2 regions of the Mesorhizobium sp. P5_C1 genome follow, and region 2 is predicted to be linked to the other one. Evidence: predicted binding sites of a transcription regulator. Region 2 holds the regulator's gene; the other holds the start of a gene.

Region 1 (4,514 bases), on a different contig from region 2:
CGAGGAGAACCAATTCACGCTCGGCTGCCCGATCGCACCCGTGGTGTTGGATTCACCGGTCGATGTGCCGGAGCTGGCCGAATTGTGCAGATCGGCCTTCGAGCAATGGATCGGCTTGCTGCGAGAGGCCTTCGTCAGGGCAGGGGTGCCCGAGCGCCGCGCGCATGCTTTGGCGCTGCTGGTCGAATCGTCGCTGGAAGGGCTGATGGTGATCGCGCGCGCCACCCGCGACCGCGCCCCGTTGCAGGCGGTCGCCGACGAAGTCGCGGCACTGATTGAAGGCGCGGTGCTGGCTGGAGAGGCACGGCGACGCGCGGATGCCGCGGTCTGAGGGCCGGTCAAGGCGCGACGATTTAAGGTACACGCAAACAGAAAGGGCGCCTTTCGGCGCCCTTTCCGTATCTGAAGGTTGATAGGGGCTGGATTAGAAGTCCATGCCGCCACTCAAGCCCGCTTGCGGGCTTGAGCAACTTGGATTCATGGGCGTGCTTTATGGACTTCTTAGAAGTCCATGCCGCCCATGCCGCCCATGCCGCCGCCGCCCATGCCGCCAGGCATGCCGCCGCCAGCCGACTCCTTCTTCGGAGCCTCCGCGATCATGGCTTCGGTGGTGACGAGCAGGCCGGCGACCGAGGCCGCGTCCTGGAGAGCCGTACGCACGACCTTGACCGGATCGACGATACCCATGGCGATCATGTCGCCATACTCGCCGGTCTGGGCGTTGTAGCCGAAGGTCGCGCCCTTGTTCTCGAGGATCTTGCCGGCAACGATCGATGCTTCCGCACCGGCGTTGGCCGCGATCTGGCGGGCCGGAGCCTGCAGTGCACGACGAACGATGTTGATGCCAGCGGCCTGGTCGGCATTGGCGCCGGTGGCCTTGATGTTGGCCGAAGCGCGCAGCAGGGCGACGCCGCCGCCTGCAACGATGCCTTCTTCCACGGCCGCGCGGGTCGCGTTGAGGGCGTCATCGACGCGATCCTTCTTTTCCTTGACTTCGACTTCCGTCGCACCGCCGACGCGGATCACCGCAACGCCGCCCGCGAGCTTCGCGAGACGTTCCTGCAGCTTCTCCTTGTCGTAGTCCGAGGTGGTCTCTTCGATCTGCTGCTTGATCTGGGCGACGCGGCCCTGGATCTCGGCCTTCTTGCCGGCGCCGTCGACGATGGTGGTGTTCTCCTTGGAGATCGACACCTTCTTGGCGCGGCCGAGCATGTTGAGGCCGACGTTCTCGAGCTTGATGCCGAGGTCTTCCGAAATGACCTGGCCACCGGTGAGGATGGCGATGTCTTCCAGCATGGCCTTGCGGCGATCACCGAAGCCCGGCGCCTTGACGGCGGCGATCTTCAGGCCGCCACGCAGCTTGTTGACGACCAGCGTGGCCAGAGCCTCGCCTTCGACGTCTTCCGAGATGATGAGCAGTGGCTTCGAGGTCTGCACGACGGCTTCGAGAACCGGCAGCATGGCCTGAAGGTTGGAGAGCTTCTTCTCGTGCAGGAGGATGTAGACGTCCTCGAGCTCGGCAACCATCTTGTCGGCGTTGGTGACGAAGTAGGGGCTGAGGTAGCCGCGGTCGAACTGCATGCCTTCGACGACTTCGAGTTCGGTCTCGGCGGTCTTGGCTTCCTCGACCGTGATGACGCCCTCGTTGCCGACCTTCTGCATCGCTTCCGCGATCATCTTGCCGACCGACTCGTCGCCATTGGCCGAGATCGTGCCGACCTGAGCAACTTCCTCGGAGGTCTTGATCTTCTTGGCAGCCTTGCCGAGCGCCGCGACGACTTCGGTCACGGCCAGATCGATGCCGCGCTTCAGGTCCATCGGGTTCATGCCGGCGGCAACCGACTTGTGGCCTTCCTGGACGATCGACTGCGCCAGAACGGTCGCGGTCGTGGTGCCGTCGCCGGCGATGTCGTTGGTCTTCGAAGCAACTTCGCGGACCATCTGCGCGCCCATGTTTTCGAACTTGTCCTCGAGCTCGATTTCCTTGGCGACGGTGACGCCGTCCTTAGTGATGCGCGGGGCGCCGAACGACTTGTCGATGACGACGTTGCGGCCCTTGGGGCCGAGAGTGACCTTCACCGCGTCGGCGAGGATGTTGACGCCGCGCAGCATGCGCTCGCGGGCATCACGGGAGAATTTTACGTCTTTGGCAGCCATTTTTAACTCCTGGCAAGGGCTTGGATTGAGCCCGGGAATTCAGTTGACGGAAAGTGCTGATATCAGCCGATGATGCCCATGATGTCGGATTCCTTCATGATCAGAAGGTCTTCGCCATTGAGCTTGACTTCGGTGCCCGACCACTTGCCGAACAGGATGCGGTCGCCGGCCTTGACGTCCAGCGGGACAAGCTTGCCGGCTTCGTCACGAGCGCCGGAGCCGACAGCGATGATCTCGCCTTCCTGCGGCTTTTCCTTTGCCGTATCGGGGATGATGATCCCGCCGGCGGTCTTGGATTCGGATTCGACCCGGCGAACGACCACGCGGTCATGAAGCGGGCGGAACTTCGACTTTGCCATTTTTTCTTCCTCGATGAGAACGGTGAGAACAGTTCCTCCGTCCGGCGACGCCGGACATATGGTTAGCACTCACCAATGGCGAGTGCTAACGTGGCGCTGAAATAGGCCGCCGGCCTGCCAGAGTCAAGGCGCGACACGCTGTCGAAACACGCGAAATTCGCATGAGGCGGCGGCTAGAGAAAGAGCCGCAACTGAGTGTGGATGATCGACCGGTAATCCTCGATGGTTTGCCGACTTTCCGCTTCGCCCTCGGCAAGTGCCAGGCGCACCACACCACCGGCTAGCTGGAAGATCAGCAGAACGATGCGTTCGAACTGCTCGCGCTTCTCGGGGGCGAGCAGGGGACTGACGCGGTCGCAGAACATCTTGGCTTGATGCCGGGTTTCGGCGATGTCGAGATTCTTGAGCGCCTTGTCGGCTTGGATGGCGTTCTGCAAATCCTGGATGGCCGGATCGCCGGCGACACGGCTGTGATAGTCGTCAAGCAGCCGGTCGGCCGCCACGATCACGTCCTTGGCCTCGCGGATGTCGCTGATGATCGCTGTCAGCCGCGTGCGGCTGACCTCGGAAAACCGCTCGTAGAGCATTGCCAGGATCGCCGACTTGTTGGGGAAGTAATGGTAGACGGTGGCGATCGGTCCGCCCGCCAGCATGCCGACCTCCTTCATTGTCACGGCGTCGATGCCCTTTTCGCCGATCAGCCGCATGGTTGTCGACAGGATCGCGTCAATGCGCTCGCGGCTGCGCTCCTGCTTGGGTTTGCGCCTGGGTTCGGTGGCCGTTCGCGTTGCTTCCATCATGCACGGGTCTTTCGCACGAGTTTCCAAATTCTGATTGACAAAAAATATGATCAAGTATCAGTTTCTGAAATGCTGACAGGTTGTCAGTTTTTTTGCCGCACGGCAAGGACGTTGGGAGACGCCTTTGACTTCGACAGATACCGGGCACACCGGAAGCGGCGACTGGCTGGTCGGCAATCCGACCGGCCGGCAGCTTGCCTCGGCGCTGTGGATCGGTTCGGTCGGCCTGCTCATCCTCGGACTGCAGCCGGTGCTGCTCGGCGCCCTTTTCACCGAGGGCCATGTCAGCGGCGATGAGCTGGCGCTGGTCGCCACCGCCGAGATGATCGCCATTGCTATCGGCTCGGCAATCGTGGCGATGCTGCTTTCGGCCCACAACATGCGCTGGAAAAGTGCGGCCCTTCTGCTCCTGCTGGCGATGGCGAATGTTTGGACGGCCTATGCCGCCGGCGCCAACATGCTGATTGCGGTTCGCGCCCTGGCCGGGCTGGCCGAGGGCGGCCTGGTGGCGGTCGCCACCGAACTCATTGCCCGCTCACGGCGGGCCGAGCGCATCGGTGGCTATTTCGTCACCATGCAAACGCTGGCGCAATGCGCGCTTGCCCTGCTGCTGGCGCTCTATGTCATCCCGGCAGCCGGGTCGGCGGGCGGCTTCATCGTTCTCGCCATCGTCTGCGTTGCCTCGCTGGCGGTCGCCTTCACCGTTCCCACTGACTATGCCGATCTGCCCAAGGAAGAGAATCTGGCCAATGTGCTGACGGTCCCTTCGATGACCGCCCTGCTGTCGGTCTTCTGCTACTTCATGTTCTTCGGCGCGGTGTGGGCCTTTCTGGAGCCGCTTGGCGCACAATACGGCATCGATGGCCGCACCGTTGGCCTGATCGTCTCGGCCAGCCTCGCGGTTCAGGTCCTGGGTGCGATGACGGCGACCGTGTTCGAGGCGCGCATCGACTACCGCCTTGCCATTGCGGCGATCGGTGCCGTCGCGTTTGTCAGCTCCCTGGTCCTCGCCAGCGGACCTGACCTCATCACATTCTGGGTTGCCGCCTTGATCATGGGCTTCATCCTCTTGTTCATCGTGCCTTACCAGATCCGGCTGGCGATCACCGCCGATGAGACGCGCACCGCCGTGCTGCTGGTGCCGGCGGCGCAGCTTTTTGGCCTGGCGATAGGGCCGGTCGCGGCGTCGCTGCTCATC
Region 2 (4,514 bases):
GAGGGCGGCACTGTAGGCGAGGAAGCCGGTAACGGTCATGGTTGCGGCCTTGCGCGACGCTGTTGCACCGACGACCTATGACACAAGGTCAGCCATGCGGGAATTGGCTGAAGCCGGATTCGATTGCACCACGTCGGCGTGCGACCATGCTGTCAGGAACGGCCGCCACTATAGGTGACGCGCCAGATGGTTCCGTTGCCGTCCTCGGTCACGATCAGCGCGCCGTCCCGGGCCACCGCGACGCCGACCGGTCGTCCCCACACCTCGCCGTTGGAGACGACGAAGCCGGTGATGAAGTCCTCGTACTCGCCGGTCGGCTTGCCGTCCTTGAACAGCAACCTCACCACCTTGTACCCGGTTCGGTTGCCGCGATTCCATGAACCGTGCAAGGCGACGAAGGCATCGCCTTTGTATTCGGCCGGAAAGCCGGAACCGAGGGCCAAGTCCTTTCTGTCGTAGAAGGCGATGTTGAGCGGCGCCGAGTGCGCCTGCATCAGCACATCGGGAATGGTCGCCTTGCCGGCAAGATCGGGGCGCTCGCCCTTGTGGCGTGGATCCTCGTTGTTGCCGATGTAATACCAGGGCCAGCCATAGAAAGCGCCGTCCTTGACCACAGTCGCATATTCGGACGGCACATTGTCGCCGAGTGCATCGCGCTCGTTGACGACGCACCACAGCGCCCCGGTCGCCGGCTGGACCGTCATGCCCGAACAGTTGCGCAAGCCGGTGGCGACGATGCGGCCATTCTTGCCGTCGGGGTCGAAGGCCAGCACGTCGGCACGGCCGTCCTCGGACCCCCAAGCAGCACCCAGCGGCTGCGACTTCGTCCAGGCGTCGAGGCCGCCATCCGGCTCCTTTGCCATGTTCTCGGCGACGTTCGATCCCGAGCCGACCGACAGATAGAGCGTCTTGCCGTCCGGCGAGAAGACGATGTCGCGGGTCCAGTGATGATTGGCAGGGATGTTTTCGACGATGGTTTCCGGATCACTGGCCGCCTTCAGGTCACCATCGCGATAGGCAAAGCGCACGATGCTGTCGCTGTTGGCGACATAAACCCATTGCGGGTCCTTGCCCGGCGGGTAGAAGGCGATGCCGTAGGGCTGGTTGAGATCGCCGGCAAATATGCCGTCCTTCGCCGGCTTCGCGCTGCCCTCGGCAAGGCGATAGACGCGGATCTGGTTGGCTTCGCTGTCGGCGACGAACAGGTCGCCATTTGGCGCGGTGCGCACGACGCGCGGATTGTCGATGCCCGACGCCATCAGCTCGGCCGAAAAGCCCGGCGGCAATTTCAGCTCGGCGTCCGCCGGCCGGTCGGCGAGGCCGGCGCCGTTCGAGGCGGATTTGGTGACATAAGGCCTAGGCAGGTCTTGCGGCTTGATCAGGCGGCGCACCCCAGGCCTGTCGGCACGCCAGTCGCCGAAGGCGGCGGCACCCCTCAGTACTGGCTGCTCCGCTTGCTGGGCCAATGCAGCCGTCGTGAGAAACAGTGCGGCAGGAAACGCCAGCCCGGCCAATCGGATCATTTCGTCCTCCACCTTGTCGCGAAGGAATCAACGGCCTGTTTGTTCCTCGGTTCCGCCTCACATGATGAGTTGAGGTGAAACGGTCTCCAGCCTCAGGTGCCGGCGGCGTAGAAATCGTCGTCGAGGCGCTTTTCCAGCGCGACGAGATCGGCCGGCAGCGGCAGGCCCATGGCGCGCATTTCCTGCAGTTTCTCGCGCAACTGCTCCTGGATTTCGTGCTGGTCCTCCGGCTGGTTGACCATTTCTTCGAGCAACAGACTGATCCGGGCCTTGAATTCTTCGAGCGCCATCGTCGTCTCCTCGGTTACCCAGTTCAACGCAGCATGCGGGAAATCAGCTGCGCCGTATAGTCGACCATTGGCACGATGCGGGCATAGTTGAGCCGGGTCGGGCCGATGACGCCGAGTGCGCCGACGACGCGGGCGTCCTTGTCGCGATAGGGCGCGACGACCAGCGACGAGCCCGACAGCGAAAACAGCTTGTTTTCCGAACCGATGAAGATGCGCACGCCCGATCCCTGTTCGGCCAGGTCAAGCAGCTGGATCAGCCCATCCTGCGTCTCCATGTCCTCGAACAGGTGACGCAACAGTTCGATGTCGGCCTGGGCGGTGACGTTTTCGAGCAGGTTGGCGCGGCCACGCACGATGAGCCGCGCCGGCAGGCCGCTCTCGGCGCCGGCCCACACCGCCAGCCCCTTCTCGACCAAGTCTTGCGACAGCGTGTCGAGCGCGGCCCTGGTCTCCTCCTTGATGCGGGCAATCTCGATCCGCGCCTCGGCCAGCGTGCGGCCGCGAATATGGGCGTTGAGGAAATTCGAGGCTTCATGCAACTGCGAGACGGTGATGCCGGCCGGCAACTCGACGACGCGGTTTTCGACGTCGCCGTTTTGCGACACCAGCACCGCCAGCGCCTTGGTCGGCTCGAGCTGGATGAATTCGATGTGCTTCAGTGCCACCTCGTTCTTGGCGGCCAGCACCAGGCCGGCGCCTCGCGACATGCCCGACAGCATCTGGCTGGCCTCGGTCAGCATGTGTTCCAGCGTCGCACCCGAGCCGGACGCGCGCACCTGCGCCTCGATGGTGCGGCGCTCCTCGTCGGAGAGGTCGCCGAGTTCCATGAAGGCATCGACGAAGAAGCGCAGGCCGGCCTGCGTCGGCAACCGGCCGGCGGAAATGTGGGGGGCATAGATCAGGCCGAGATGCTCGAGGTCGCTCATCACGTTGCGGATGGTGGCGGGCGACAGTGAGGACGGCAGGATGCGCGACAGGCTGCGTGATCCCACGGGTTCGCCGTCCTTCAGGTAGGAATCGACGATGCGCCGGAAGATGTCGCGCGAACGCATGTCGAGCGACTGCAGCGCAGGCGACAGCAGACTGGGTTCGGCAACTGCCTTGGTCATTGCGCCAAAAACCTCCGGCCCAAGGATATAGACTTCACCATGGTCCGCGCAACCCAGGTGTCTGAAGTCAGATCACCCGGGTGTCTGAAGTCAGATCACCGGCCATTTTCCTTTGCGCCACGCGCCCCATGTGGTTACAAGCCGGCCAAGAATCCGAAAAATGACGGGAAAGAAGCCTGAATGCGCCCCTCCAAACGCCAATTCGACGAAATGCGCGCCATCTCCTTTGAGCGCGGCGTCTCCAAGCATGCCGAAGGCTCATGCCTGGTGAAGTTCGGCGACACCCATGTCCTGTGCACCGCCAGCCTCGAGGAGAAGGTGCCGGGCTGGATGCGCAATTCCGGCAAGGGCTGGGTCACGGCGGAATACGGCATGCTGCCGCGCTCGACGGGCGAGCGCATGCGCCGCGAGGCTTCCGCCGGTAAGCAGGGCGGCCGCACGCTGGAAATACAGCGGCTGATCGGCCGCTCCTTGCGCGCCGTGGTCGACCTGCAGGCGCTGGGCGAGCAGCAGATCACCGTCGACTGCGACGTCATCCAGGCCGATGGCGGCACCCGCACGGCCTCGATCACCGGCGGCTGGGTGGCGCTGTATGATTGTCTGCGCTGGATGGAAGCCCGCCAGATGGCCAGCGTCGCCAAGGTGCTCAAGGACCATGTCGCGGCGATTTCCTGCGGCATCCATGACGGCCASCCGGTCATCGACCTCGATTATCTCGAAGATTCCTCGGCCGGCACCGACGCCAATTTCGTCATGACCGGCAAGGGCGGCATCGTCGAGATCCAGGGCACCGCCGAGGGCGAGCCCTTTTCCGAGGACCAGTTCGCCGACCTGATGGGCCTGGCCAAGAAAGGCATCCAGCGCCTGGTCAGCCTGCAGCAGATGGCGGTGGTTTAGGCCTGGTTTGTATTGATGAGGTTGGCGATCCTTCCCACCCCCCTCCGGCCTGCCGGCCATCTCCCCCGCAAGGGGGGAGATCGGCTGTGGTCCTTGGTTTCGCCAACCACCAACGTTGCAAGCTGTGAGCCGGCGTTGACGCTTCCAATCTCCCCCGTTGCGGGGGAGATGCCCGGTAGGGCAGAGGGGGGTGCCTCGTGATTCCCTCCGCCATTCTGGAATCGGCTCTCTACGTCACCGACCTTGACTCTGCTGAGAAGTTCTACACCGGCGTCCTCGGGCTCGACCTGCTCGGCAAGGTTGACGGCAGGCACCTCTTCTTCCGCTGCGGACCCGGCGTGTTGCTCATCTTCAACGCCGAGGCGACGAAAGTGCCGCCGGCGCCCGACGCGAGGCTGAAAGTGCCGCCGCACGGCGCAGTCGGCGAAGGTCATCTCTGCTTTGCGGCCAGCGCCGACGAGATCGAGCGCTGGAAAACGCATCTCGAGGCGAAGAAGATCGCCATCGAAAGCGAATTTGAATGGCCGCAAGGCGGCCGTTCGATCTATATACGCGACCCCTCGGGCAATTCGATCGAATTCGCCGAGCCACGGATCTGGGGCATATGATGCATTCGCCAACCATTCACTCGCTTGATGGAAAAAAGATCGTCGTCGCCAGCCACAATGCCGGCAAGCTGCGCGAATTCGCCGATT

What was found. The regulator HrcA, encoded in region 2, represses chaperone genes, less so after heat shock. The targets are predictions, from matches to a motif close to GTTAGCACTCNCNNNNNGNGAGTGCTAAC.
Region 1: the regulator HrcA is predicted to act here: its motif matches at 2,578-2,606, upstream of groES (co-chaperone GroES).

What each region holds. Positions count from the first base shown of each region.
Region 1 covers NZ_JBFULQ010000024.1:12,016-16,529, forward strand. The annotation lists gene ACXJ7R_RS03880 (TetR/AcrR family transcriptional regulator) at 1-331, shown strand, start outside; gene groL (chaperonin GroEL) at 502-2,157, opposite strand; gene groES (co-chaperone GroES) at 2,220-2,516, opposite strand; gene ACXJ7R_RS03895 (TetR/AcrR family transcriptional regulator) at 2,690-3,316, opposite strand; gene ACXJ7R_RS03900 (MFS transporter) at 3,441-4,514, shown strand, end outside.
Region 2 covers NZ_JBFULQ010000007.1:5,873-10,386, forward strand. The annotation lists gene ACXJ7R_RS01530 (LysE family translocator) at 1-39, opposite strand, end outside; gene ACXJ7R_RS01535 (PQQ-dependent sugar dehydrogenase) at 153-1,523, opposite strand; gene ACXJ7R_RS01540 (hypothetical protein) at 1,616-1,813, opposite strand; gene hrcA (heat-inducible transcriptional repressor HrcA) at 1,837-2,922, opposite strand; gene rph (ribonuclease PH) at 3,103-3,819, shown strand; gene ACXJ7R_RS01555 (VOC family protein) at 4,017-4,427, shown strand; gene rdgB (RdgB/HAM1 family non-canonical purine NTP pyrophosphatase) at 4,442-4,514, shown strand, end outside.